Celeribacter indicus: one gene and its partner. The protein of the gene in region 1 interacts with the protein of each later gene in a pairwise test. Links are inferred from orthologs where the notes say so. Each region holds a gene or a part of one and is shown on either strand. Other genes may lie near its edges. The genes, in order: leuS and ligA.

Evidence for each region.
Region 2: the proteins of leuS (region 1) and ligA interact in binary tests that used the Escherichia coli proteins (3 or more experiments, as listed by UniProt). The link is inferred for Celeribacter indicus from one-to-one orthologs.

The regions. Positions count from the first base shown.
Region 1 is NZ_CP004393.1:402,070-416,367, forward strand. The notes cover bases 6,617-9,719. They hold leuS (leucine--tRNA ligase), read right to left. Parts: upstream 9,392-9,719; coding sequence 6,842-9,391; downstream 6,617-6,841. Other genes in these bases: lptE (LPS assembly lipoprotein LptE), read right to left, coding at 6,617-6,855; P73_RS02055 (DUF3576 domain-containing protein), read right to left, coding at 9,487-9,719. Also shown: P73_RS02010 (TldD/PmbA family protein), read right to left, coding at 1-8; P73_RS02015 (DUF2125 domain-containing protein), read right to left, coding at 102-1,634; P73_RS02020 (SDR family oxidoreductase), read left to right, coding at 1,752-2,507; P73_RS02025 (enoyl-CoA hydratase/isomerase family protein), read left to right, coding at 2,504-3,118; P73_RS02030 (TIGR03862 family flavoprotein), read left to right, coding at 3,175-4,293; P73_RS02035 (LLM class flavin-dependent oxidoreductase), read right to left, coding at 4,277-5,275; holA (DNA polymerase III subunit delta), read right to left, coding at 5,348-6,373; more of lptE, read right to left, coding at 6,370-6,616; more of P73_RS02055, read right to left, coding at 9,720-10,041; P73_RS02060 (porin), read right to left, coding at 10,170-11,351; P73_RS02065 (YggS family pyridoxal phosphate-dependent enzyme), read left to right, coding at 11,567-12,220; P73_RS02070 (L,D-transpeptidase family protein), read right to left, coding at 12,275-12,718; ribA (GTP cyclohydrolase II), read right to left, coding at 12,766-13,854; P73_RS02080 (response regulator transcription factor), read left to right, coding at 14,022-14,298.
Region 2 is NZ_CP004393.1:2,594,402-2,608,548, reverse strand. What follows is about bases 3,560-6,511. They hold ligA (NAD-dependent DNA ligase LigA), read left to right. Parts: upstream 3,560-3,954; coding sequence 3,955-6,069; downstream 6,070-6,511. Other genes in these bases: recG (ATP-dependent DNA helicase RecG), read left to right, coding at 6,066-6,511; ctrA (response regulator transcription factor CtrA), read left to right, coding at 3,560-3,790. Also shown: lpxB (lipid-A-disaccharide synthase), read left to right, coding at 1-85; P73_RS13165 (DUF2059 domain-containing protein), read right to left, coding at 113-601; P73_RS25660 (c-type cytochrome), read left to right, coding at 600-989; P73_RS13155 (lysozyme inhibitor LprI family protein), read right to left, coding at 998-1,378; tRNA 2-thiouridine(34) synthase MnmA, read right to left, coding at 1,380-2,522; CtrA inhibitor SciP, read left to right, coding at 2,647-2,946; more of ctrA, read left to right, coding at 3,071-3,559; more of recG, read left to right, coding at 6,512-8,159; P73_RS26655 (hypothetical protein), read left to right, coding at 8,284-8,406; P73_RS13125 (iron-sulfur cluster assembly scaffold protein), read right to left, coding at 8,581-9,027; hisI (phosphoribosyl-AMP cyclohydrolase), read left to right, coding at 9,092-9,451; tRNA glutamyl-Q(34) synthetase GluQRS, read right to left, coding at 9,448-10,317; P73_RS13110 (hypothetical protein), read right to left, coding at 10,302-10,508; methylenetetrahydrofolate--tRNA-(uracil(54)-C(5))-methyltransferase (FADH(2)-oxidizing) TrmFO, read right to left, coding at 10,505-11,860; P73_RS13100 (LysR family transcriptional regulator), read left to right, coding at 12,018-12,869; P73_RS13095 (hypothetical protein), read left to right, coding at 12,984-13,430; P73_RS13090 (hypothetical protein), read right to left, coding at 13,556-14,147. UniProt on the Escherichia coli protein: DNA ligase that catalyzes the formation of phosphodiester linkages between 5'-phosphoryl and 3'-hydroxyl groups in double-stranded DNA using NAD as a coenzyme and as the energy source for the reaction.

The DNA of each region.
Region 1 (14,298 bases):
TGGGTCATGTGCTCCCCTTTCGTTCCGAGGCCCGCCGTGCGGGCCCCGAAAGAGCAGTTAAGCCGCCCGCGGGCCGCATGCAAGCGGTGCGGGATCCGACGTCAGAAGGGCAGCGGCTGTCCGTTCGCCACGATCTGGCCCTGTTCGGTCAGCTCGAGCTCGGAGACGAGTTCGTCCGGCGCTTCGCCGGGGCGGGCGAACATGCCGAGCATCATCTGCGCGGACATGGCCGTTTCCTGCGGCAGCAGGCCGGAGTTCGCCAGCCGGTCGATGAGGGTCGGCACGCCCTTGAGGTTGAGCGACAGGGTGCCCGCGAACGGGGGCAGGCCGCCGGGGATTGCCGGGGCCTTGTCGAGGAACCGGCCGTCGCCGCTTCCGCTGATGCGCGCACCCGCAAGCGACAGGAACAGCTCCGGGATCTTCACGGTCTTCGGCGTGACGGCCTCCTCGCCTTCGCTTTCGAGCCGGCTGATCTGCTCCATGTCGTAGAACGCGATGTCGCTCTGCACCGTGCCGCCGAGTTCGAAGCGCAGCGTGGCCGGATCGTGCGGCATCTCGTTCTGCGGGTCGAGCATTGCCCAGGCGATCGGCGGCAGCGTCACCTCCTCGAGCGCGAGCTTGAGGCGGAAGGGCTGATCCGCGTCGCTCGCCCCCATGGGGAATGTGAGCCCGGCGGCATAGCGGTTGACCACGAGTTGCGCCTGCTGGCCGGGGATCTGCGGCCCCGCGAAGGACAGATCGACCTTCTGCGCGGCCGCGTCATAGGTCAGAATGCCCTTGTCGAGTGTGATGGCGAGATCGGTCGGGCCGGTATTGGCGAGGATATCGAGCGGCGCGTTGTCCTCGGCGCCGGTGACGCGCATGGTCGAACTGCTCTTGCCCGCCTTGAGCGTGAAATCCATCACGCCCCCGCCGAGGAAGGCGGCCATGTCGCCCGGCGTGCCCGCGTCCGAGATGGAAAAATTGCCCGTCCCGGTGATGCCGGAGGCGGTGAAGGCGGCCTCGACCGTGGCGCCTTCGGAGGTGAACGGGTCGATCCCGTAGGTAAAGGTGCCGGCGGTGAAATCGGTCTCCGAGCGCAGGGTTTCCTGCTCGCGCACCAGGGAGAAGTTGCCGTCGATCTGGTCGATCGCCAGACGGACGCCCGGCTGGAGCTGCTGTCCGTCGACTTCGACCGGTGCGCTCGTCATCACGACGGCACCTCCCTGCGTGGCATAGACCATATCGCGGGGATCGCCGGAGACCACGGTCTCGCCCTCGATGGTCATTTCGGCACGGCTTTCAAAGGCGGGGGTGCCGAGTGCCGGATCCTCCGGCACGCGCGATATGGTGGTGATGGGGGAGGCGAAGCGCAGGCTCACCTCTCCCCTGGGCAGCTGCTCGAACCGCAGCTCGGGTGCGGTCGCGCTCGTCGTGACGGGGCCCGTGGGCGTCTCGATCGTCATGCTGTAGATCATGTTGCGGACGACCAGCGTCTCGCCATCGCGGCTTTCGTCGGCGCTGACTTCCATGCCGGTGGCGGTCATCATGTCCCGATAGGACTCCCAGACGTCCTCCGGCGTGACGTCGGCAAGGGCCGGCGCACCGACGAGGCAGGTCGTGGACAGGGCGGCGGCAAGGATTCTGGATTGCATTTCTTCTTCTCCCGAAAAGGTCGGCCCCACAGTTTCCTTCTTTGTCGGGGGGGTCAAGACTGGAACCCCGACAATGCTGTGAGTAAGCTCGGAGGGAAACGTGAGGGAGACAGCACCATGACGGATCTCACCGGAAAGACCGCGCTCGTGACGGGCGCGAGCCGCGGTATCGGAGAGGCGACCGCGCGGCTCTTCGCGGAGGCCGGGGCGAGGGTCGCCTTGCTCGCGCGCAGTGCCGATGCGGTGGCACGGATCGCGCGGGAGATCGGGGGCGATGCCCTCTCCCTCAGTTGCGATGTCGCGGAGTATGACGCGATCGACGCCGCGGTCGGCCGGATCGAGGCCGAACTCGGCCCCGTCGACGTGCTGGTGAACAATGCCGGGGTGATCGAGCCGATCTCGCGCCTTCGAGAGACCGATCCGGCCGCCTACGGCGCGGCGCTCGACGTCAATCTCAAGGGCGTGTTCCACGCCATGCGTCGCGTCGTGCCGGGTATGGTGTCCCGTGGCGGCGGCACCGTTCTCACGATCTCCTCGGGCGCGGCGCATCGCCCCGTCGAGGGCTGGAGCGCCTATTGCAGTTCGAAGGCCGGGGTGGCGATGCTGACGGCGATGCTCGATCACGAGGAGCGCGCGCAAGGCATTCGCGCCATGGGCCTCTCGCCGGGTACGGTCGCGACACAGATGCAGCGGGAGATCAGGGCCTCGGGTGTCAATCCCGTCAGCCAGCTCGACTGGTCGGAGCATATTCCGCCCGATTGGCCCGCTCACGCGCTGCTGTGGATGTGCGGCCCGGAGGCGGACCGGCATCTGGGCGAGGAGTTGCAACTCCGCGACGAGGATTTTCGCCGCAGGCTGGGGCTGGTCGCATGATCGAGCTTCGAAAGGACGGCGATCTCTGGACCGCGACCCTGACCCGGCCGCAAAAGGCCAACTCCCTGACCGCCGACATGCTGACGCAACTGTGCGAGATCGCTGCGGCTGCTGCGGGCGGGGCGAAGGTTCTGGTATTGACGGGAGCGGGCAAAGTATTCTCCGCCGGGGCGGATCTCGAGGAGGCGCGCAACGGTCTTGCTACCTCGCCGCTCTGGGAGGAGCTGTCGGGGCGGATCGCGGCCCTGTCCTGCCTCACCATCGCTGCGCTCAACGGCACGCTGGCCGGCGGCGCCTTCGGAATGGCGCTCGCCTGTGACATCAGGATTGCGGATCCCGGTGCGCATTTCTTCTATCCGGTGATGAAACTCGGTTTCCTGCCGCAACCCTCCGATCCGCTGCGCCTGAGCACGCTCGTCGGTCCCGCGCGGGCCAAGATGATCCTCATGGCGGGTCAGAAGGTCTCTGCCGAAGAGGCGCTCGGCTGGGGGCTTGTCGATCGCCTCGTTCCGGCGTCGGAGCAGCCGGAGGCCGTTCTTGCCCTCGCCGAGGCGGCACGTGCGGCCGATCCCGCCCATGTGGCAGGGATCAAGGCGCTGATCCCGTCGTGAGCCAGCCGCCAGAACAGGTTGACGCCCTTGTCGTCGGCGCGGGGCCTGCCGGGCTGATGGCCGCGGAGATGCTCGGTGCCGCGGGCCTCCGCACCGTGGTTGCGGAGGCAAAGCCATCACCCGCGCGCAAGTTTCTCATGGCGGGGAAATCGGGACTGAACCTGACGAAGGATGAGCCGATCCCGCGCTTTATGTCTGCCTATGGTCCGCGACCGCCCGCCTTGCAGGCCGCCCTCGCGGCCTTCGGACCGCGGGAGGTGATCGGCTGGGCCGAGAATCTTGGCCAGGAGATGTTCACCGGGTCTTCCGGCCGTGTCTTTCCGAGGGCGATGAAGGCCTCTCCGCTCCTGCGCGCCTGGCTTGCGCGGCTCGACGGGCAGGGCGTCGAATTGCGGCGAAACTGGCGTATGGCCGGGCTAGGCGATGCGGTGGAATTCGACACACCCGACGGTGTGCATTGCGTGTCGGCAGGGGTCGTCGTCTTTGCCCTCGGCGGTGCGAGCTGGGCCAGACTGGGCTCGACGGGCGCCTGGACGGACCTCCTGTCGCCCCACGTCGCGCTCACGCCCTTCGCGGCATCGAACGTTGGCCTGTCGATCCGGTGGACGCCGCACATGCGCCCGCATTTCGGTCGGCCGGTGAAGGGCGTGAGGCTGCATGCGGGGGAGCTGGAAAGCCGCGGCGAATTCGTGATCTCGTCCAGCGGGCTGGAAGGCGGCGGGATCTATGCGCTCACGCGGGAGATCCGGGAGGGCGCGCCGCTGTATGTCGATCTCCTGCCGGACTGGCCCGACATGAAGGTGCAGGAGGCGCTGGCGCGGCGCAAGCCGAAGGAGAGCACGAGCCGGTTTCTGTCCCGCGCCTTCCGCCTCCCGCCGGAAAAGCGCGCGTTGCTGATGGAATTCGCGGGGCCGCAGCCGGAGGATCTTTCGCGGGCGCTGAAACGGCTCGAGATGACGGGCGCGGTGCCTCGCCCGATGGACGAGGCGATCTCGACGGCGGGAGGTGTGAGGTTCGACAGTCTCACCGAAGATCTCGAGGCGAGGGCGAGGCCGGGATGGTTCTTTGCAGGCGAAATGCTCGACTGGGACGCGCCGACCGGCGGCTATCTCCTGACCGCCTGTCTGGCCACGGGCCGCCATGCCGCGCTCGGGGCACTCAGAGCGATTTCATGACCTCCGCGGCGATCTCGAAGGAGCGCAGCCGGGCCGCATGGTCATGGATATTGCCGGTGATGATGACCTCGTCGGGCTGATAGCGCCGGAGCAGGGCCTCCATCTGATCGCGCACCATGTCCGGAGTGCCGGTCGCGGAGACGTCGAAGATCGCTTCGAGCGCGGGCAGGAACTGTTTCGGTATGACGCTGGCGACGTCCTTCACAGGGTGCGGCAGCTTGCCGGGCCGCCCCATGCGCAGATTGGCGAAGGTCAGCATCATGGAGGAGCGCAGGAACAACGCCTCCTCCGCGGTTTCCGCAGCGAAGATGTTGGTCGCGAGCATGAAATAGGGCTTGTCGAGAAGATCGGAGGGGCGAAACAGGTCGCGATAGATGCGCACCGCCTGGTCGAGTGCCGCGGGCGCGAAATGGGAGGCGAAGGCATAGGGCAGGCCGAGGAGCGCCGCCAGTTCCGCGCCATAGGTGGAGGAGCCGAGCATCCACACCGGGACATGCGTGCCTTGTCCGGGAAAGGCATGCACGGGCGCATCATCGGGCATGTCGCCGAGGTAGGCGATGAGTTCCTGCACATCCTGCGGGAAGCTTTCCGCATTCGCCTGACCGGGGAGGAGGTTGCGGCGCAGCGCACGCGCGGTCGGCATGTCCGTGCCCGGCGCGCGTCCGACGCCGAGGTCGATCCGGTCGCCATAGAGTTCGCGCAGGGTGCCGAAGGCCTCTGCCACCTGCAAGGGCGCATGGTTCGGCAGCATGATGCCGCCCGCGCCCACCCGCATCGTCTGTGTGTGCTGCGCAATATGGGAGATCACCACGGCCGTGGCCGCGGAGGCGATGCCCGGCATGTTGTGGTGTTCCGCCAGCCAGTACCGGTTATAGCCCCAGTCCTCGGCGTGGCGCGCGAGATCCGCGCTGTTCCTCAGCGCTTGAGCAATGGTCGCGCCCTCGGGCACGGGAGCGAGGTCGAGCAGGGAATAGGGGATCATGGGCCTCTCCTTTCCGCCAGACATGGGTGCGCATTTCTGCGAGGTCAAATCCGCGGGCCTGTGGAATTCCGCTCAGCGCCGTTGCGCGAGCATCGCAAGCCGGATGAAGGCGCGCTCTATGACGGCGAAAGTGGGCGCTTTCGACGAGGAGCGCAGGGTGAGATCGGTCTCCGTGAGGATCCCGAGTGCCGTCTCGAGCTTGTGCATCCCCCAGGTCGAAGCCTGGCGCACCATGCGGTCGCGGCGCGGGCCGAAGATCGGCGGACGCGCGCGCCCGATACCCGCAGCGGCGCCGCCGGGATCGGAGGCGGCGGCGTGGAGCGTGCGGAAATGGCGCATGGCGAAGATCGACAGCGTGACCGGATCGATGCCTTGTCCGTCGATCTTCACCATGAGCGGACCGAGTTCCGTGGCACGCCCCTCGGCCACGACATTCAGCACGTCGTCCACCTCCGCTTCGGACGTGGCCGGCGCGCAGGTCTGCACGTCTTCGCTCGTCACCGGATTCGTGTCGCCGAACTTGTAGAGCGCGAGCTTGTCGAGCGTCTGGCGGAAATCGCGGGGATCAAGCGTGCGCGACAGGGCCTCGATATCCGTCATCGCCTCGCGGGAGATATTGGCTACGCCCGCCTTCTCGAGCGTCGCCTCGATTTCCGCGCGCGAGGGCGGATCGGCATAGATCGCGATGGCATAGGCGGAGGGATGGCCTTCGAAGAGCTTGCGCAGTTTGGAACTGGCCTTGAGCTGTCCGGCGGTGACGACGATCTGGGCATCGCCGGGGCGCCAGTCGAACAACGCCTCCTTGACCATGTCGGCGATCTGGTCCGTCGCCTCCTCGACGAAGGCGACGCGCGGTCCGGGAAAGAAGCCCACCGCCTTCATCGCGTCCATCAGCAGCGCCTTGTCCTTGCGAAGCTCTCCGCCGCCGATGCGGGTCAGGCGCATTTCCTCCTCGCCCTGCGGGCCGATGAGCGCGGCGATCACCTCCTGCCGGCGCAGTGCGATCCGCATCGTGTCGGGACCGTAGAGAAGCAGGCCCGCCTTGTTCGGATCGGGCTTTGCGAAATAGCCGATGGCATCGCGGGCAGAGAGTTTCATGCCTCCGTCCCGGTCTGGACGAGGATCTGGCTTACGATCTGATCGGCGAGGATCACCATCAGCCGGCTATAGGCGTCGCGCGGCGCCGTGACGGAGGCGACGGTGGAGCCCGTGGCGGAATAAGCGGTGAAGCTCTGCGCCTCGCCGCTCGCCACCGGCGTGCCCCCGGCGATTTCCGTCAGCGTATAGGCCACCCGTCCGGTGATGTGATAGCGGCTGATCTCCTGATCGCGGGTGATGCCCACGGAATTCCGTTCGGTCCGGATGCGATAGCTCAACCGGTAGGCGGGAGACGTCGGGGTGCCGAAGGACTTCGTGAGCTGTTCGACGAGCGCATAGCCTTCGCGGGTGTCGGGCGCGTCGATCGCGACCCGGCCTCTCAGCGCCCGTCCCGCGCCGCCCGGCGCATAGGCGGGGGTAAAGCCACAGCCCGTGAGGGCCATGGCCGAGAGCAGAAAGATGCGGCGATCAAATGACGACATTGACGATGCGACCCGGCACGACGATGAGCTTTTTGGGCTGCCCGCCCTCGAGCGCCCTCTGCACAGCTTCGTTCGCCAGAACCAGCTTTTCAACCTCTTCCTTCGGCATGTCCTTCGGCACGGTGATCTCGTCGCGCCGCTTGCCGTTGATCTGGATCGGAAGCGTCACGCTGTCCTCCACGAGCATCGCCTCGTCGGGCACGGGCCAGGGCGCCTGCGCAACGAGCCCCTCGCTGCCGAGCATGGCCCACATCTCCTCCGCGAGATGCGGCGTCATCGGCGACATGAGCTGTGCCATGGTCCTGAGCGCGAACCGTTTCGCCTCGCGCCCCGCCTTCGATTTCGACACGGCGTTGGTAAAGGCGTAGAGCTTCGCGATGGAGCTGTTGAAGCCGAAGCTCTCGATGCCCTGGGTCACCTCGAACATCGCCTTGTGCGTCGCGCGCAAGAGATCCTCGTCGCCTTCGCCTGTCTCCGGCATGCTCTCCAGCTCGGCGGCCAGCCGCCAGACGCGGGCGAGATGCCTGTTCGCGGCTTCGGCGCCCGCCGCGGTCCATTCCACATCGCGCTCGGGCGGGCTGTCGGACAGGACGAACCAGCGCGCGGTGTCCGCGCCGTATTGTTCGATGATCGCGACCGGATCGACGACGTTGTTCTTCGATTTCGACATCTTGGCCGAAGGCACGATCTCCACCTCTGCGCCGTCCTTGAGATAGCCCTTGCCGTCGCGCAGCTCGACCTCTTCGGGATAATGGTATTTCGGCCGCCCGTCTGCGCCGCGGGTCTGATAGATCGCGTGGGTCACCATGCCCTGCGTGAACAGCGCGTTGAACGGCTCGCGGGACTTGTCCGGCAGATGCCCGGTCTCGTTCATCGCGCGCGCGAAGAAGCGCGAATAGAGCAGGTGCAGGATCGCGTGCTCGATCCCGCCGATATACTGGTCGACGTTCATCCAGTATTCCGCGTCCTCCTTCACCGTCGGCGTGTTCGCGTGTGGCGCGGTGAAGCGGGCGTAATACCACGAGCTGTCGACGAAGGTGTCCATCGTGTCCGTCTCGCGCAGCGCCGCGCCGCCGCATTGCGGGCAGGTCGTGTTGCGCCAGGTCGGGTGACGATCGAGCGGATTGCCGGGCACGTCGAACGTGACGTCCTCGGGAAGCCGGACGGGAAGGTTCTCCTTCTTCTCCGGGACGACGCCGCAGCTCTCGCAATGGACCACCGGGATCGGGCAGCCCCAGTAGCGTTGCCGCGACAGGCCCCAGTCGCGCAGGCGGAATTTCGTCACGCCATGGCCGACGCCGTTTGCTTCGCAGAAATCGACCGCCGTCTCGACGCCCTCCTCGCCGGTCTGGATCTCGTCGCCGGCAAAGCCGCGGATGTAGCGGACCTTCTCTGACTTGAGCGGGACGAAGGCTTCCTTCGTGTTCAGCTCGCCTTCGACGGGTTCGAAGACATAGGTGATCGGCAAGCCATATTTCGTTGCAAAATCGAAATCGCGCTGGTCGTGTGCCGGGCAGCCGAAGATCGCGCCGGTGCCGTAATCCATCAGGATGAAATTCGCGATATAGACCGGCAGCTTCCAGGACGTGTCGAACGGGTGGCGCACGGTCAGCCCGGTGTCCAGCCCCAGCTTCTCGGCCTTCTCGATGGCTTCCTCGGTGGTGCCGCCCTTGCGGCATTCCTCGCAGAAGGCGGCAATCTCGGGATCGTCTGCGGCGAGTTTCCTTGCCAGCGGATGATCGGAGGAAATGCCGACGAAGGAGGCGCCCATGAGCGTGTCCGGGCGGGTGGTGTAGACCTCCACCCGGTCCGCGCCCTCCGGCCGGTCGATCAGGGAGAAGGCGAATTGCAGGCCGCGCGATTTCCCGATCCAGTTGCGCTGCATCGTCTTGACCTTTTCGGGCCAGTTGTCGAGCCCGTCGATCGCGTCGAGCAGATCCTCGGAATAGTCCGAGATCTTGAAGAACCACTGCACCAGTTCGCGCCGTTCCACCGGTGCGCCGGACCGCCAGCCGCAGCCGTCGATCACCTGCTCGTTGGCGAGCACGGTCATGTCCACCGGATCCCAGTTCACGGTGGCGTTTTTGCGATAGACCAGCCCCTTGTGCAGCATGTCGATGAACATCGCCTGTTGCTGGCCATAATATTCGGGATCGCAGGTTGCGAATTCGCGCGTCCAGTCGATCGAGAGGCCAAGCGGCTTCATCTGTTCGCGCATCGTGTCGATGTTCTGGTAGGTCCAGGTGCCGGGATGCCCGCCGGAGGCCATCGCCGCGTTTTCCGCCGGCATGCCGAAGGCGTCCCAACCCATCGGGTGCAGCACGTTATGACCGGTGGAGGATTTGAACCGGGCCACCACGTCGCCCATCGTGTAGTTGCGCACATGGCCGATATGGATGCGACCCGAAGGATAGGGAAACATCTCGAGCACGTAGTATTTCGGCTTCGTCTCGTCGCGTTTCGCGAGGAAGACCTCCGCCTCGGTCCAGGCGGTCTGCCATTTCGGTTCGATCTCACTCGGCGCGTAGCGGCTCATGGGAAGTCCTTCGGGAGTGTCAGTAAAAACGCCGGGCGTCCGGCCCGGCGTTGTCTTAAAACGTGGAGCGTCCGCGGTCCAGTCGGAACGCGTGCTTACTGGCCTGTGCGGAGCTGCCGTGCGCGGGTCAGGATCGCGTCCTCGACGGCGTGGACGGTTTCCGCGCTCACCGCGCCGGAGCGGGTGTAAAGCGACAGGTTCAGCGTGCGCGCGTCGAGCGCCGGATCGGTGACATGGACCACCGCGCGATAGGCCGTGCCGCCGCCCGGCGGCGTGCCGTAGCCGGTGATGATGACGCCGGTGAAGGGATCGGCCTCCTGCACGGGCAGGAAGGAAAGCACGTCGAGCGCGGCGTTCCAGATATACTTGTTCACCTGCACGCGATCCTCGATCGAGCCGCGCCCGCCGCCGAAGAGGATGCGGCGCCTCGGCTGTTCGACGATGACGGTTTCGCCCGGCGGGGTCTCGACCACCTGCGCGGTGCTGCGCGTGTCCACGACCTCCTCTTCGCCTGTGGCGGTGGTGACGGTCCGTCCGCCGGAGAAGGGGCCGGAGCCGATGCTGTCGCCGAGCGAGCCGAAACTGCCACAGCCCGCGAGTGTCAGCGTTGCGGCGAGGCCGGCGGCCAGGACGTGAATACGGCGAAACATGCAGGGGCTCCCCTCTTTCCAGATCGCGGCAACCGTATAACCGGTTGGACGCGGGAACAAGTGTCCAGATTGCAAAAGAAAAGGGCCGCCCCGAAGGGCGGCCCCCGTAAATCCGGATCCGGAAGGGATCAGAATTCGAAGGTCAGAGCCAGCGTGCCGCCGGAATACAGCTCGTAGCCGCCGACGCCGGTGTCGATGTCGTCGGTGGACTCGGCCGCGTCGGAGTTCGCATCGGCATAGGAGGCGAGGAAGGACGCACCGCCGCCGAGGTCGTATTCGGCCACGACGTAGGTCGCGAAGTCGTCATCGCCTTCGTCGTCACCGTCGATGTAACCGGCAGTCACAACCAGGCCGTAGCCGAAGTCATAGGCGCCTTCGAGGTTGTATTCTTCTTCGCCGCCGTAGGATTCGTAGTGGGCGAGAACGGTGACCGGGCCGTCGGCGTAGAGGGCGGTCAGGCCATAGGTGTAGTCGTCACCCCAGGAGCGATCCTGGTCTTCCGACACGTAATAGCCGGTGAGGGTGACCGGGCCGATCGGGTAGGAGACCTGGACACCCACGGATTCCGTGTCGTCGGTATCGTTGGAGGCGTAGGCGAGACGGACATCGGCGCCAGCGAACACGGTGCCCACGGAGAGGCCCCAGATGCCGTCGCCGTTCAGGTCGCCGCCGTTTTGGGCGAGGTTGTCAAGGATATCATCATCCTGGATGGTATCCGGGTCACAGCCAGCCGGGAGCCCGTCGGCGTCACAAGCATCCAGGAGATCCTCGTCTTCTTCCTGATAGATACCGGAGACGTAGAAGGTGTCGAAGTCAGCCTGGAAGCCGACGCCCACGCTGTAGAGATCGCCCGTATCATTGTCGACGGTGGCGGAGATGCCGCCCTTGATGGTGCCGAAGTCAGCGTCGAAACGGACCACGGATTCGTCGTCGTATTCGTTGACACCGTCAGCGACCATGTCCGACACGCCTCTCCAGTAGGAAATCGGCGCGTATTCGGTATCACCATAGGTGAAGTTGTAGATGTCGTTGTAGATGCTGAGGGTCAGATCGTTGTCGTCGGCGTTGAAGCCGTCTTCTTCGTCATCGTCGTTGTTGGTGTCGTTCAGCTCGATGCCGAAGGTCAGTTCCGCGGTCCAGCCGTTGTTCAGCTCTTGCGACGCGGTGATGTAGATGTCGGAATCGATGTAGAAGCCGTCTTCGTAATCGTCGTTGTAGCCGATCTCGGCCTTGCCGGACCAGGACACTTCAGCGGCCGCGGCGCCGGCGAAGGCGACGATGGCGGCGGAAGAAAGAAGGATCTTTTTCATTTTTTCCCTCGTGGATTTTGAATATCAGGCATGCCGGCTTACCCGACACATGGCCAGAGGAATGCGCCCAGATGACTTTTCGGTCAAGCAAACGCGAGGTCGCGTGACAAGCTCCCGCCAAAATGATGCAACTTGGTCACACACCTGTTGCGCCTTGGTGCGAAGGGAGCATAGAACTCCACGGAGTGTGGATTATCGAGGATTTGGAGGCAGATATGGGGCTTCAGGAGATCAGGGCGCGGGTGGCGGCGGAGGCGGAGCGTGTCGGCCGCGCGCCGGAGAGCGTGACGCTGATCGCGGTGTCCAAGGTCCAGCCGGACGCGCGCGTCCTCGAGGTTCTGGAGCAGGGGCATCGTGTCTTCGGCGAGAACCGGGTGCAGGAGGCGGCGGGGAAATGGCCGGCTTTCAGGGCGCGGTTCCAGGGGGTCGAGCTGCATCTCATCGGCCCGTTGCAGACCAACAAGGTGCGTCAGGCGATGGAGCTGTTCGACGCGATTCACACGCTCGACCGGCCGCGGCTCGCGCGGAGCATCGCGCGGATCGCGGAGGAGTTGGGACGTTGTCCTAAGCTCTTTATCCAGGTCAACACCGGGGAGGAGCCGCAGAAGGCCGGGGTGCGGCCGGGGGAGGCGGATGGCTTCATCGCGGAGTGCCGGGATCTGGGGCTCCCGATCGAGGGGCTGATGTGTATTCCGCCCGTCGATGAGGAGCCGTCTTTGCATTTTGCACTGCTGGCGAAGATCGCGAAACGCAACGGGATTGCGGGGTTGTCGATGGGCATGTCCGACGATTTCGAGAGTGCGATCGCGCAGGGAGCGACCCATGTGCGGGTCGGTTCCGCGATCTTCGGAGCGCGGGATTATGCCTGAAACCGGCTGTCGGATTTGCGTCGGCCTGGCGTCGGGCTTGCGTCGGGCACCGGATCACCGGATGACCAGCCGCGTCTCCGGCGTGATCCGCTCTGCGATCCAGCGCAGGTGATCGGCCCGGAAGGCGACACAGCCCTCGGTCGGGTGCCGCGGCTTGCGCCAGCGGTGCACGAAGATGGCAGAGCCCTTTCCGGGCGTCGCCTCAGGCCAGTTCCAGTCGGTGAGGATGACGAGGTCATAGAGGCGGTCGGCGCGGCGCATGCGCTCGTGGCTTGCCGCGAAGGGCGCGCGGACGAGGTGGTTGTAGGCCGGATGATCGCCCGCGTCGCACCACAGGTCGCGCGGGCCGATCTGCCGTCCCGGCAGGGCGGGAACGCGGTCCGGGCGGTAGAGCAGGGCGGGCAGGCGATGGATGCCCGCCGGCGTGCCGCCGTCGCCCTCGCGCTTGTCGGCGACGATCCCGCCCTTGCCGATGGCGCAGGGAAAGCGGCGCCCCATGAAGCGGGCGCCCCAGCGGGTGACGACGATGTCGCGCGGGGAGAAGGTCACAGCAGGTGTCCCGACTTGCGCACCTTGGTCGCGAGATAGGCGGCGTTGTAGCGGTTTTCCCCCACCCTGAGCGGCACGCGTTCGGTGACGGTGACGCCCTGATCCGTCATCCGCGCGATCTTGTTGGGGTTGTTGGTCAGCAGCCGGACGGAGGAAAATCCCATTTCCTTGAGAATCGCCGCGCCGATGCGGAAATCGCGCTCGTCGTCCTCGAAGCCGAGCCGGTGGTTGGCCTCGACCGTGTCGAAGCCCTGATCCTGAAGCGAATAGGCGCGCATCTTGTTGGCGTGGCCGATGCCGCGGCCTTCCTGGTTGAGATAGAGAAGCACGCCTTCGCCCGCTTCGCCCATCTGGGACAGCGCCGCGTTGAGCTGCGGTCCGCAGTCGCATTTGAGGGAGCCGAGTATATCGCCGGTGAAACAGGCCGAATGCAGCCGCGCGAGGACAGGCTTCGCGCGGTCGGGCCGGCCGATCTCCACGGCGAAATGTTCCTCGCCGCCATCGTCGGGGCGGAAGACGTGAACGCGGGAATTCTCCGCGGCGAGCAGGGGGACGCGGGCATGGATGACATCGGCGAGCGGGGCCAGATCGGCCATGAGCGGCATGGCGCGGTCCACCGGAAGGATCGTCAGCCCGTTGGCGAAGGCGAGCGCGGGGGCGTCGGGGACATCGACCATGAGCGCGGCCGGGAGGAGCCGCGCGGTCTTGGCCAGCGCGATGGCGGCCCGCGCGCAGGCGGCGTCGCCCCCGCGGGCGGAGCGGAATGGTCCCTTCATCGGGTGGGTGAGGTCGTCCGCCGGGTCCGCGACGGCCTCGATCCAGGTCACGTCGGCGTCCTGCGGCACGACGAGCCGGGCGAGATCGCCGTCATAGGGCCGCGCCGCAAGTGTTTCCGCCCGCCGGGTGGTGATGGCGAGATAGGGCGCGCCGAGCGCGCGCAGGTCGGCAAGACGGCTGTCGGACACGCCTTCGGCCGCCACGGCGATTGCGGCGCCGGTTCCGGTCTCGAGCACGACGGGCACGCCCATCCTGAGGTCGGCACGGGCGCGGGCGAGGGTTTCGGGCAGGCTCAGAGCGAGGCTCATGGGATTTCCGTCCGGTGTGAAGGTTCCTTCATCTAGCGAGTCCTGACACAAAGTGAAACATGGCGCACGATCTTCACACGCTTGCGTGATCCGGATGTTGCAAATCTTGCCGCGGACCCCCGAGGGACGCACATCACGGGCAAGACACGGAAAAAGGAGGCCCATCAATGGCCACTCTGAAAAAGATTCTTCTCGTCGACGACGACGACGACTTGCGCGACGCGCTGAGCGAGCAGCTCGTGATGACCGAGGATTTCGACGTGTTCGAAGCCGACAGCGGTGCGGCGGCGATGGAGAAATCGAAGGACGGGCATTACGACCTGATCATTCTCGACGTCGGACTGCCCGATACCGATGGCCGCGAGCTGTGCAAGCGGTTGCGCAAGTCGGGGGTCAAGTCGCCGATCCTCATGCTCACCGGCCACGATACTGATGCGGATACGA
Region 2 (14,147 bases), 2.2 Mb from region 1 along the record:
CGACGAGACGATGCGGCGGCTCGGGCAGGGCGAGGAGCCGCCGGGCGTGCGCGCCGCGCGGGCGATCCTCGACGGGCTGTCCTGAGACGCCCGCCGGGACCGGCCGCGGGCCTCACTCCGGTGCGACGACCGTCTGGACCTCGGCCATGATGTCGGGCATCTTCGTCTGGACCATCTGCATGATGTCGGGCTGCACGGCGGCGAGCACGTCCGGCATCTTGCGCATCACCGAACGGCCTTCCTCCGTGCCGTAGAAATCGCGCAGCGCGGTGATCTCCTCAATCGTGAACTGATCGGCCATCACCTCCGCCTGTCCGTTCATCACCTCGCGCATCGGATCGGCGAGGTTGTCCATGTAGATCCGGTGGATCTCGGACCGCTGCTCCTCGCTGAGGCTTTCACCGGTGCTCGCCTCGATCTGCGGCAGGATCGGCGTATACATCTGTTCGATGATCCGCTCCATATCCATGTCCTCGACGGCCATTTCGGTATAGTCTTCGGCGACGGCAAGGCGCTCCTCGCGGGTTTCTGCGTGGAGCGGCAGGGCAAGGCCCGCGGCGAGCGTCAGCGCGGCGAGGCCGCGGGGAAGGGTGAACATCATGAAGTCCTTTCTGATCAGATCGGGCGGAGCTTCGCGCATTTGCCGCGAATGTCAAAACCTGCACCGGCGGACGGGGGAAACCGGCGAAAAGCCGCGGTCCGCGACGGGCGCACGGTCGGATCCCGCCATCCGCGCGGGGCGGCACGCGATCCGTCCCCTCCTGATCTGTCTGTGCCTTGCCGCCGCCCCCCTGCGGGCCGAAGGCGATGCGGAGCGTGGCGCTGCCCTCTATGCCGCCCATTGCGCATGCTGTCACGGCGCCGTCCTGCGCCTGACGCTGAGCCCGGAGGACGCACCGCGCGTCGCGACGTTTCTCGAGGGCCACAAGACCCGCAGCCGGCAGGACCGGGAGGATCTCGCCGCCTATCTCGTGGAAATGGCGCGCTAGCGGCGCGGTCAGCGCAGATGCTGCGCCAGTTCGCCCATGCGCGCCCGCGTCAGCCCGATCCGGCAGGACCGCTCCGCGATCCCCGCACCCGACCCGCCGCCATAGGTCGCGCCGACAAAGGCGCACTGCGTGTCGCGGTAGCTCTCCCAGGCCGCCTGCGCGGTTTCGAGCGCAGGAAGCGCCACCGCCCGTCCGGTCGTGTCGTCGAGCTCCCCGGCCGCCTCCCGCGCGAAGCCCAGCTCGAGCTCCATCGCGCGCTGCGCCCGCTCCTCGACCCCCGCGACGCAGTCGGCGATCTCCACCTGCGTGCCGAGATCGAGCGAACACTCGAGCGCCGCATCGGCCAGTGCCGGGATGGGGAGAAGCCCGAAGAGCGCCAGCCAGCGCATCTCAGCGCCCTTTCCAGATCCAGCCGCCGCCGAAGATCCGCGGCGAGGCCGGATCGTAGAACACACACGCCTGTCCGGGCGAGACGCCTTCCTCGGCCACGACCAGTTCCACCTCCGCCTCGGTGTCCGAGATCGGGCGCACGATCGCCTCGCGCGGCGGACGGGTCGACCGCACCTTGACGTCGAGCACCCATTCGTCTCGCGAGGTGAAGGGGTCGTCGCCCAGCCAGTTGATCTCCCGCACCGGGATCGTCCGGGTCGCGAGCATCTCCTTCGGCCCGACGATCACGCGCCGGGTGTCCACGTCGAGTTTCACCACGTAGAGCGGTTCGCTCAGACCCCCGATGCCGAGCCCGCGCCGCTGGCCGATCGTGTAATGGATGACACCGTCATGCGTGCCGCGCAGCTTGCCCTCATGGTCGACGATGTCGCCGGGCTCCGCCGCGCCGGGGCGCAGTTTCTCGATGACCTGCGCGTAATTTCCGTTCGGCACGAAACAGATGTCCTGGCTGTCGGGCTTGTCCGCGACCGGGAGACCGTATTTCGCCGCGAGCGCGCGGGTGGCGTCCTTCGACGGCAGGTGACCGAGTGGGAAGCGCAGGAAGGAAAGCTGTTCGGGCGTGGTCGAGAACAGGAAATAGCTCTGGTCGCGATTCGGATCGGCCGCCGCGTGCAGTTCCGGCCCGGTCGCGCCCATCACGCGCTGGATGTAATGCCCGGTCGCCATGCAGTCGGCATCGAGATCCTTCGCGGTCTCGAGCAGGTCCTTGAACTTCACCCGCTCGTTGCAGCGGATGCAGGGCACGGGCGTCGCCCCCGCCAGATAACTGTCGGCGAATTCGTCGATCACGGCATCGCGGAAGACATTCTCGTAGTCGAGCACGTAATGCGGGAAGCCCATCTCCTCGGCCACCCGCCGCGCGTCGTGGATGTCACGGCCGGCGCAGCAGGCGCCCTTCTTCGCGAGCGCCGCGCCGTGGTCGTAAAGCTGGAGCGTCACGCCCACCACGTCATAGCCTTCTTCCGCAAGCTGCGCGGCCACGACGGACGAATCGACGCCGCCCGACATGGCGACGACCACGCGGGTTTGCGAGGGAGGCTTAGGAAAGCCCAATGAATTCAGCGGGTATGCGCCGTCGTGCATGTCGGAACCTTTCGGGATTGCCGCAAATATAGATAAATCCGCGACACTCTCAACCCCCCGTTTCACCGGGCATTAAGGCGATTGCGGCACAAGGGGCAGGCCATTTCCGAAGAGGGTGAGATCCATGTATCTGAAAAAAGTCGACGGTCCGCGCGCCGTCACCCTTCCCGACGGGACCATCATGACACGGGCCGACCTCCCGCCGAAGGACACGACCCGCTGGGTGGCCTCGCGCAAGGCCGCCGTGGTGCGGGGCGTCGTCTTCGGGCTGATTTCGCTCACGGAGGCGCTCGAGAGCTATGGACTGTCGGAAGAAGAGTTCACCTCCTGGAAGACGGCGGTCTCCGAACATGGGGAGGCGGCGCTGAAGGCGACCGCAAGCCGGAGGCGCGGTCGGAAGACACGGACCAAGGACGGCGAATGACAACCTTGAGTTGCATTTGGAAATTCGCTACATCTGGTAACGTGTAGTTAACCATTTTTGATGATCTTGTGAATAAAAGAACGCAACATGAACGCACTTGAATAGCGATACGGAGACCCTCGATATGCGCATTTTGTTGGTTGAAGACGATCCGACGACGTCGAAAAGCATCGAGCTGATGCTCTCACACGCCAACCTGAACGTCTACACGACCGATCTCGGCGAAGAGGGCATCGACCTCGCGAAACTCTACGATTACGATCTGATCCTGCTCGACCTCGGCCTTCCCGACATGAACGGCCATGACGTGCTGCGGCAATTGCGCCTCGCGCGGATCGAGACGCCGATCCTCATCCTCTCGGGCGCCGACGATACCGAAAGCAAGCTCCGGGGCTTCGGCTTCGGCGCGGACGACTACCTGACGAAACCGTTTCACCGCGAGGAACTGGTCGCGCGCATCCATGCGATCATCCGCCGTTCGAAGGGGCATTCCCAGTCCGTCATCCGTACCGGCAAGATCGAGGTCAACCTCGACGCAAAGACCGTCACCGCCACCGGCAAGCCGGTGCATCTGACCGGCAAGGAGTACCAGATGCTCGAGTTGCTGTCGCTGCGCAAGGGCACGACCCTCACCAAGGAGATGTTTCTCAACCACCTCTACGGCGGGATGGACGAACCCGAGCTGAAGATCATCGACGTTTTCATCTGCAAGCTGCGCAAGAAGCTCGCGACCGCGACCGACGGCGACAACTATATCGAAACGGTCTGGGGGCGCGGCTATGTGCTGCGCGATCCCGAGCCGGGCTCGGACGGGCTCGGCGAACAATTCGCCATCGGTGCCTGACGGGCGCCATGGATCATGAGTGGCCGCCGGCGCATCCTGGCTCCCGTGCCGGCGGGAGACGAGTGCCTCAGATGTTTTCTGACCCCGTGGATCATCTCGCACTGGACCTCCCCCGGTGCCTCTCCTAAACCAAGGAGAATGCACTGTTCGGGGAGGCTTTTTTCATGTCGCAGTTGCAGGCCGTCGAGGCGATGAGCGAGGACGAGGCGCGCGCCGAACTGGCGCGCCTCGCGGACCTGCTCGCCAAGGCGAACGCGGCCTATCACGCCGAGGACGCGCCGGTCATGTCGGATGCGGATTTCGACGCGCTGAAGCGCCGGAACGCCGCGATCGAGGTCCGCTTTCCCGAACTCAAGCGCGCCGACAGCCCGACGGAACAGGTCGGCGCGGCGCCCTCGGAAGGCTTCGGAAAGATCACCCACGCCGTGCGGATGATGTCGCTCGCGAACGCCTTCGACGACGACGACCTGCGCGAATTCGACGCCTCCGTGCGCAAGTATCTCGGCCTGTCGGAGGAGATCGCCTATACCGCCGAGCCAAAGATCGACGGGCTGTCGCTGTCGATCCGCTACGAGGGGGGCCTGCTCGTCCATGCGGCGACGCGCGGGGACGGCGAGGTCGGTGAAAACGTCACCGCCAATGCGCTGACCATCGACGACATTCCCGCCCGGCTCGAGGACGCGCCGGAGGTCATCGAGGTGCGCGGCGAGGTCTACATGAGCCATGCGGATTTCGAGGCGCTGAACGCACGGCAGGCCGGGCAGGGCGGCAAGACCTTCGCCAACCCGCGCAACGCGGCGGCCGGATCGCTGCGCCAGCTCGATCCCGAAATCACCCGCGCGCGGCCGCTGAAATTCTTCGCCTATGCCTGGGGCGAACTCTCCGCTCCGCTGGGCGCGACGCAGATGGAGGCGATCGCGCGCCTCGCCGCGTTCGGATTTCCGACCAATCCGCTCACCGAGCGGTTCACCGGCCTGTCCCGCCTGATCGCGCATTACCACGACATCGAGGCGCGGCGGGCGACGCTCGGCTATGACATCGACGGGGTGGTCTACAAGGTCGATGATCTCGCGCTCCAGCGCCGGCTCGGCTTCCGCTCGACGACGCCGCGTTGGGCCATCGCGCACAAGTTTCCCGCAGAGCTCGCCTGGACCCGGCTCGAGGCGATCGACATCCAGGTCGGGCGCACCGGCGCGCTCTCGCCCGTGGCCCGCCTCGCCCCCGTCACCGTCGGCGGCGTCGTCGTCTCCAACGCGACGCTGCACAACGAGGATTACATCGCCGGCCGGGATTCCCGCGGCGAGGAGATCCGCGGCGGCAAGGACATCCGCGTGGGCGACTGGGTTCAGGTCTATCGCGCCGGCGACGTGATCCCGAAGGTGGCGGACGTCGATCTTGCCCGACGCACGTCCGACGCGGTGCCATACGCTTTTCCGACCACCTGTCCCGAATGCGGTTCGGCCGCGATCCGCGAGGAGGGCGACGCGGTCCGCCGCTGCACCGGTGGCCTGATCTGTCCCGCCCAGGCGGTCGAGAAGCTGAAGCATTTCGTCTCCCGCGCGGCCTTCGACATCGAGGGGCTGGGGGCGAAACAGGTCGAACAGTTCTACCGCGACGGATGGATCAGGGAACCGGCGGATATATTTGAACTCAGGGAGAAATTCGGCCCCGGCAACCTGTCGCAACTGAAGAACCGCGAAGGCTGGGGGGAGAAATCCGCGCAGAACCTCTTTGCCGCCATCGACACCCGCCGGGAGATCCCGCTCGCACGTCTGATCTTCGCCCTCGGCATCCGCCATGTCGGCGAAACCTCCGCCCATCTGCTCGCCACCCATTACGGCACCTGGACCGAATTCGAGGCCGCAATGCGTGACGCCGAAGTGGGTGACGGCCAACTCTGGTCCGATCTCCTGTCGATCGACGGCGTGGGCGAGGTCATGGCCACGTCCCTCGTCACCGCCTTCCATCAGGAGGCCGAGCGTGCCTCCATCGACCGGCTGGTGCGGCATCTCACCGTGCTCGAGGCGGAAAGGCCGAAAAGCGACAGCCCGGTCTCCGGCAAGACCGTCGTCTTCACCGGCACGCTCGAAAAGATGACCCGTTCGGAGGCGAAGGCGCGGGCGGAGGCGCTCGGCGCGAAGGTGGCGGGCTCCGTCTCGGCGAAGACGGATATCGTCGTCGCCGGCCCCGGCGCCGGGTCGAAGGAGAAGAAGGCGCGCGACCTCGGCCTCGAGATCCTCGACGAGGACGGCTGGCTGGCGCTGATCGGGGACGCATGACGGGCGGTCGGCCGGATATCCTCTTCCCGCTCTTCGCGGGGCTCGAGACGCTGTCGGGCGTCGGGCCGAAAATCGCGAAGGCTCTCGGCGCCATCGGCGTGGAGCGGCCGCGCGACCTGCTCTTCACCCTGCCGCACGGGGTGATCGACCGGCGCCGCCGCGACAGCCTGCGCGAGGTGCCGCCGGGTGCGGTCGCGACGGTGGAGGTGACGGTGCTGCGCCACCAGCCGCCCTCGCGCAAGGGCCTGCCCTACCGGGTGATCGTCGAGGACCGTGCGCTCGCCTTCCAGATCGTGTTTTTCCGCGGTGCGCCGAAATGGATCGAGGCACAGTTGCCCGTCGGCGCACGCCGCCTGGTCTCGGGCAAGGTGGAGATGTACGACGGCCAGTATCAGATGCCGCATCCCGACCACATCCTGCCGCCGGAGGAGGCGGCGGACCTGGCGCGGTTCGAGCCGGTCTATCCCCTCACCGCCGGCGTGACGCAGAAGGTGATGGCGAAGGCGGCCGACGCGGCGTTGTCGCGCGTCCCGGATCTGGCCGAATGGATCGACCCCGCCCTGCGCGCGCGGGAGGGCTGGCCCGATTTCGCCGCCGCCCTGAACCAGGCGCATCATCCGCTGTCGGGAGAGGAGCTCGCCCCGACCGCCCCGGCGCCGCAGCGGCTGGCCTATGACGAACTCTTCGCGCATCAGGTCACTCTGGCGCTCGCGCGGTCGCGGGTGCGGCGGAGCAAGGGGCGGGCGAATTCCGGCGACGGACGGTTGCGCGACCGGGTGCTCGCGGCGCTGCCCTATCGCCCGACCGGCGCGCAGACCCGTGCAGTGGCCGATATTGCTGCGGACATGGCCTCCGGGCACCGGATGAACCGGCTGCTGATGGGCGATGTCGGATCGGGCAAGACGCTGGTCGCGCTCATGGCGCTTCTGATCGCGGTGGAGACGGGCGGGCAGGGCGTGATGATGGCGCCGACCGAGCTTCTGGCGCGCCAGCATCTCGAGGGGCTGCGTCCGATGGCGGAGGCGGCGGGGGTGGAAATCGCGATCCTGACCGGGCGCGACAAGGGGCGCGAGCGGCGTGCGAAGCTCGAGGCCCTGGCGCGCGGCGATATCGGGATCCTCGTCGGCACACATGCGGTGTTCCAGGAGGAGGTGGTCTTTGCCGATCTGCGCCTCGCGATCATCGACGAACAGCACCGCTTCGGCGTCGCGCAGCGCCTCGCGCTGTCGCAGAAGGGCGCCGGGGTGGATGTGCTCGTGATGACCGCGACGCCGATTCCGCGCTCCCTGTCGCTGGCGCAATATGGCGATATGGACGTCTCCGTGCTCGACGAGAAACCACCGGGGCGGACGCCGGTGAAGACGGCGCTGAGTTCCACCGAGCGGATGGAGGAGGTGGTCGACCATCTGCGGCGCGCGGTGGGCGAGGGACGCCAAGCCTATTGGGTCTGTCCGCTCGTGGCCGAGAGCGAGGTCGTTGACATGGCGGCGGCGGAGGACCGGTTCCGGGACCTGCGCGCCGCGCTGGGGGAGGAGGCGGTCGGGCTCGTGCACGGGCAGATGCCGCCGGAAGAGCGGGATCGCACGATGGCGCGCTTCGCCGGCGGAGAGATCGGCGTCCTCGTGGCGACGACGGTGATCGAGGTCGGCGTCAACGTGCCCAATGCCTCGATCATGGTGATCGAGCGCGCCGAGCATTTCGGACTCGCCCAGCTCCATCAGCTGCGCGGCCGGGTCGGGCGGGGCGCGGTCGCCTCCACCTGCCTGTTGCTCTATCAGCCGCCCCTGTCGGAGGGCGGGCGCCGCCGCCTCGAGATCCTGCGCGAAACCGAGGACGGGTTCCGGATCGCGGAGGAGGATCTGATCATGCGCGGGGCGGGCGACGTGCTCGGCACCGCGCAATCCGGCCTGCCGCGGTTTCGCGTGGCGGATCTGGAACGGCAGTCGGCGCTCATGGCACTGGCGCAAAGCGATGCGCGCAAGCTCCTGCATGACGATCCGAAGCTCGAGACCGAGCGCGGCGGGGCGGTGCGGGTGTTGCTCTGGCTGATGGGCAAGGACGAGGCGATCCGTTTGATTTCCGTAGGTTAGCCCGGTCTGTGCGGGGTTCGCAGGATTTTGTTCACAAATGTTCTCAAAAATCTCTTTACAGATGTGGATAAAAATGAGAACAAATTAGCAACAAATGTCGCCCCAACTTGCCGGAGGATGCCAGATGATCGAGGAACTCAAATCCGTCGTCGCGCGGTCGCAGGCCACGCTGGTCGAGGACATGATCGGCGCCGTCGCGCTTCTGGTGATCCTTGTCGGGGGGCTGACGCTTCCGGCCCTGGTCTGACCCTGTTTCTGCCTGTGATCTGACGCCAGCCCCGCCGCCACGTCCCCGGCCTGACGGGAGCTCAGATCCGACTGCCGCCGCCTTCCTCGCGAAGTGCGGCGGTTTCTTTTGGGAGTGACGGGCATGGGGGCGTCGGTGTCGCGGGAGGTGGGAGAACGTCGCCGTTCCCGGAGATCAGGCGCAATCCTGTCTCTGCGCCTCCTCGAAGGCCTTCGCGGCAGCGGTGATCGACAGGAGGATGGAGGCATGGCGGTTCTTGTAGTCGCGCGCAGGCAGGAGCGCCTCGAACCCGTCGAAGGGGACGGCGGGAACCGGACCGTCCTCACGCAGGAAGGCGGCGAGCGCGTCGCGCGCGGCGGCGAGCTCCACGCCGGTACGTCCGATGACGTTCGCGCCGACAATGGCCGCGGCCGCCTGTCCGAGGGCGCAGGCCTTCACATCCTGCGCGAATTCCGTCACGCGGCCGTCCCGCACCTGCATGTCCACGGTCACGGTGGAGCCGCAGAGCGGGGCGCGTTCGCGCACGGTCGCATCGGGCGCCTCGAGCCGGCCGAGATGCGGGATGTCCGCGGCAAGGGCAAGCAGCTTGCCGGAATAGAGTTTCGCGAGATCGGTCGACATGGTTTGCCTTTCCTGACACCGCCCCATAGATAGGGCATGCACATGGAGATGGAAAGGTTGAGACATGCGCTTTGATCCGGCTTCCCTGGCCTATGACGACAAGGGGCTGATCCCGGCCATCGCGCAGGACGCGGCGACGGGCGAGGTGCTGATGATGGCCTGGATGAACCGCGAGGCCGTCGAGGCGACGCTCGAGACGGGCCGGGTGACCTATTGGAGCCGCTCGCGCCAGAGCTTCTGGATCAAGGGCGAGACCTCCGGCCATGTGCAGCGCCTTGTCGACTTCCGCTACGATTGCGACAGCGATTGCATCCTCGTGACGGTGGACCAGACCGGACCCGCCTGCCACACCAACCGCCGCTCGTGCTTCTACCGCGCGGTGCGGGACGGCGAGACCGTCGAACTCATGGCGCCGATGGGCTAGAGCCCGATCATCGCGCGCAGATCGGCAGGCGTCGCGCCTTCCTCGCGGTATTTCGAGATCGCCTTTGCATCCGCGCGTTTCGCGAGCCGCTTGCCCGCGGTGTCGCGGATCAGCCGGTGGTGGTGATAGAGCGGGGTCGGCAGGTCGAGCAGCGCCTGCAACAGCCGGTGTATCTGCGTTGCCTCCATGAGATCGGCGCCGCGCACGACCTCGGTGATGCCCTGCGCCGCGTCGTCGATCACGACGGAGAGGTGATAGGCAGCGGTCCCGATCTCCTTGCGGGCGAGCACCACGTCGCCGACCTCGTCAAGAAGCCTGCGCGGATCGAGCCGGTGGACGCCGGTCTCGTAAGGGCCTGTTTCCTCCCATGAGAAACGCTCGACATCCCCCAGAAAGGAAACGGCTTTTCGCATGTCGAGGCGGATCGCTTCACCGGGCTGGAACGTGGACATCGGGCGGCTGCGGCAGGTGCCGGGATAGACGATCCCGTCCGGTCCCATCGGCGCGCCTTCCTGCGGCGCCGAAAGCGCCGAAAGCACGTCGCGGCGAGTGCAGGAGCAGGGGAAGACGAGACCCATTTCCGCAAAGGTTTTCAAGGCGTTTCCATAGATCTCCTCACGCGCCGTCACATGCATGACCGGATCGGGCCAGGAGATTCCGAGCCAGCGCAGGTCGGCATAGATCAGCGCCTCCCATTCCGCGCGCGACCGGCTCGTGTCGCCGTCCTCGATGCGCAGCAGGAAGGTGCCGTCCCGTTCCTGCGCGCGCCCGAAGGCGGTCAGCGCGGAAAATGCGTGGCCGAGATGCAGGGGCCCCGTCGGCGAGGGCGCGAAACGGGTGACGTAGCCGCTCACCGCTTCCGCCATTGGCGTTCGCGGCGATCCTCGCGGGACTGGAAGATCAGGATCCAGGCGAGGATGACGAACATCGGATGGGTGAGCCCGCCCGAGAAGATGATGGCGGGCACCCAGATCAGGAAGGTCAGGATTGCGACGACGGGACGTCCGGTCAGCAGGATCGACAGCGGCGGAAGGAGGAGGGCAAGGACATAGTTCATGCGGTCACGGCCTCCGGGGCGGCCAGCCAGTCGGACCACAGCGCCTTGGCGCGGTCGGTGTAGCCCTTGTAGCGTTCCTTGCGGCCCTTTCGGCCGCCGCGCAGGCCCTCGAGCGGCGGGAAGAGGCCGAAATTGACGTTCATCGGCTGAAAGGTCTTCGCTTCCGCCCCGCCGGTGATATGCGTGACGAGGGCACCCATGGCGGTTTCCGGCGGCACGGGCGGCAGGCGGCGCCCGAGGATCTCGGCGGCGGCGAGACGCCCCGCGAGGAGCCCCATGGCCGCACTTTCCACATAGCCCTCGACCCCCGTCACCTGCCCGGCAAAGCGGATATGGGGGCGCGATTTCAGCCGCATCTCGTGGTCGAGGAGCGTCGGGGAATTGAGGAACGTGTTGCGATGGATCCCGCCGAGACGCGCGAAGCGCGCATTCTCCAGACCTGGAATCATCCTGAAAACATCGGCTTGCGCGCCATATTTCATCTTCGTCTGGAAGCCGACGATGTTGTAGAGCGTGCCGAGCTTGTTGTCGCGGCGAAGCTGTACGACGGCATAGGGCTTGTCCGCGGGCCTGTGGGCGTTGGTCAGGCCGATCGGCTTCATCGGCCCGTGGCGCAGCGTCTCGCGCCCGCGTTCGGCCATGACCTCGATCGGCAGGCAGCCGTCGAAATAGCCGGCGGTTTCGCCTTCGTGAAACTCGGTCTTGTCCGCGGCGAGCAGCGCGTCGATGAAGGCCTCGTATTGCGGTTTCGTCATCGGGCAGTTGAGATAGGCTTTCTGCTCCTCCTCGGTCTCACCCTTGTCGTAACGCGACTGGAGCCAGGCGACATCCATGTCGATGCTCTCGGCATAGACGATGGGCGCGATGGCGTCGAAGAAGGCGAGGCGGTCCGCCCCGGTCTCCCGCGCGATGGCCTCCCCGAGCCGGGCGGAGGTGAGCGGACCGGTGGCGAAGATCCATTTGCCCTCCGTCGGCAGGTCGGTGATCTCGCCATGGTCCGTCGTGATGTTCGGATGCGATCTGAGCGTCTGCGTCACCGCCTCTGCGAAGGGCTCGCGATCCACTGCGAGCGCGCCCCCCGCCGGCAGGCGATGCGCGTCCGCCGTCGCCATGATCAACCCGCCCGCGCGGCGCATTTCCCAGTGCAGAAGCCCGACCGCGTTCTGTTCGTCGTCATCCGAGCGGAAGGAATTGGAACAGACCATCTCGCCGAAATTGCCGGTCTGGTGGGCGAAGGTGCCGATCTGCGGCCGCATCTCGTGGAGCACGACCGCGACGCCGGCTTCGGCGGCCTGCCAGGCCGCTTCGGATCCGGCCATGCCGCCGCCGACGATATGAAGTGTCTCTGTCATGGGCTGGCATGTAGTGGATGGCGCGGCCTTTGGGAAGGGGCAGCGCACGGACCGGGCCATTGCATTTTGATATTTAGCTGCGCTTTTTGCAACGTACTCTCTTGCGGATCTGTGATATTTTGCGCAGGTTCGGCAGGCACAGACCGCAGGACATCCGATGGACCGTTGGGACGACCTTAAATTCCTTCTCGCAATCTTCAAGAACGGCACCATGGCGTCCGCCGCCCGCGCGCTCGGCACCAATCCCGCGACCGTGTCGCGGCGGATGGAGCGGCTCGGCGACGAGCTCGGCGTACCGCCGGTGATCAAGACGCCGCAGGGCTGGGGGCCGAACCCGGAACTCGCGAAGCTGATCGAGGAGGCGGAGAATTTTCATCAGGCGATCCTGCGCGAGCGCAGCCTCCTGCGCCACGGCAGCGGCCGCCCCGACAGCGAGATCACCATCGCCTGTTCGCCGCTCATGTCGGCGCATATCTTCATCCCGAACCTCGTTGCCCATGCGGAAAGCCTTGCGAATATCCGGCTGGTGTTCCGCGACCGCCGCCTGATCGAGTCGCTCGCCGACAATGACGTGATCGTGTCGATGTTCCGCCCGGCGACAGGGCGGGTGCTGAGCGCGAAGGTCGGAGCCATCACCCTTGCGGTCTACCGCCATGCCGCGGCGCCGTCGGACTCCCGGCTCTGGGTCGGGCTCGGCGAGGAGGTGAACGCGCTTCCCGTGACGGATCACGCCTGGCAGATCTTTGGCCAGCCGCCGCAGATCCGCGTGGGCACGTTCGAACACATCCAGCGGGTGATGGAGACGACGCATTACGGCGGCATCCTGCCGTGTTTCTCCGTCCGCGACCGGAGCGATTTCGTCGCCGTCGAGGGCTCCGCCTGCGAGACGGATATCTTCATGAGCTATCACGAAAGCCGCCGGGGCGATCCGGCGATGGAGACCGTCACCCGGTTCATCCGCGCGAGTTTTCTGAGGGCGCAGGGGCGCGGCGGGGTCAGCGGGGTCTGATCGCGGAGGCGCGCCTCCCTCGGTTTTTGCAAATATGGAATGTGGATAGATAGTATGGCGTCAGAGCACCACTTAGGGTGGAGTATACACAAGTAAAAAGAGCATCGAGGCAGCATGTTCTCTCTTCACACTCTTGGCGCGCAACTCGGCGGCGTGGCGCAGCTGTGCTTGCGCGGCGTTCTCGCCATTACGCTTCTCCAGCACCCTGCGGTCCAGACGCTCGACCTGTTTCGCAGTCTCGAAGCCACCGCGACCGTCTCCGACGCGCCGCCGCTTCCCTGGCCGCACCTGATCATGTTGCAGGATCTCGGTCCCCTGACGCTGAGCCTGCTGCTCGTGATGATCGCGCTCTGGATCGGGATGGGCATGCGCACGCGGGTCATGGCGCTGCTCGCGGTGCTCCTCACCCTGGCGTCCCATTTCGTCTCCGCGCCCATGCCGCTGGCGCTGAACGGGGATCTCATGCTGCCGCTTGTCGTTACGCTCCTCGCGCTGCCCCTCATCGCATTCGGCGGCGGGCGTTTTTCTTTCTGGCGCGGAGGCTGGCGCGATCTCGTGTGAACCTTTCAGCTTCACCCACATGAGAGAAGGGAGCCCGCGAAGGCTCCCTTTTTCGTGACCGTTCCCGAGGATCGGCAGGGGAAACCCCACAGGCCGGAAGACCTGCGGGGCGTCCTGTCCGAGGATCAGTAGCTCGCCAGATCGCGGAGCGGCGTGGTGTCGGCGGCATAGTCGTCGACCTGATCCGTCACGCGCATCCGGCGCCCGCCGGTCTCGAGCTTCAGCTTGAGCGCGAAGCCGTCGGCATCGTCCAGATCGCCGAAGCCGGTGCCGTAATTCGCCTCGAGCGACACACTGTCGGTGAAGGCGTAGCGGCCGCCGATGGTCGCGATGCCGGTGTCGAGGAAATCCTCGTTGCCGGTGATGACGGAGGCGAGCACGGTGAACTGCATGCTGGTGTCGAACTCACCGCTGAACGCGGTCAGGCCGGTGTCGAGACCGCCCTCGGCCCAGTCGGTGGCGATATTCGCCTCGAACTGGCCGCCGTCGTATTTGTAGCCGAGGCCGTAGGAGCTGAAATCCTCCACATCATTGGCATAGCCGTAGACGGTGGAGGGGCCGAAGCCCGCAAAGCCCGCCAGGGTGTAGCTGTCGGCGTCGCTGTCGTCGGAGGTCTCGTATTGCAGCGCCGCGCCGTAATCCCCGGTCTGGTATTCGACGCCGAGGCCATAGGCGGTGTCGTCGAAATCGTCGGTATCGACATAGCCGAGCATGCCG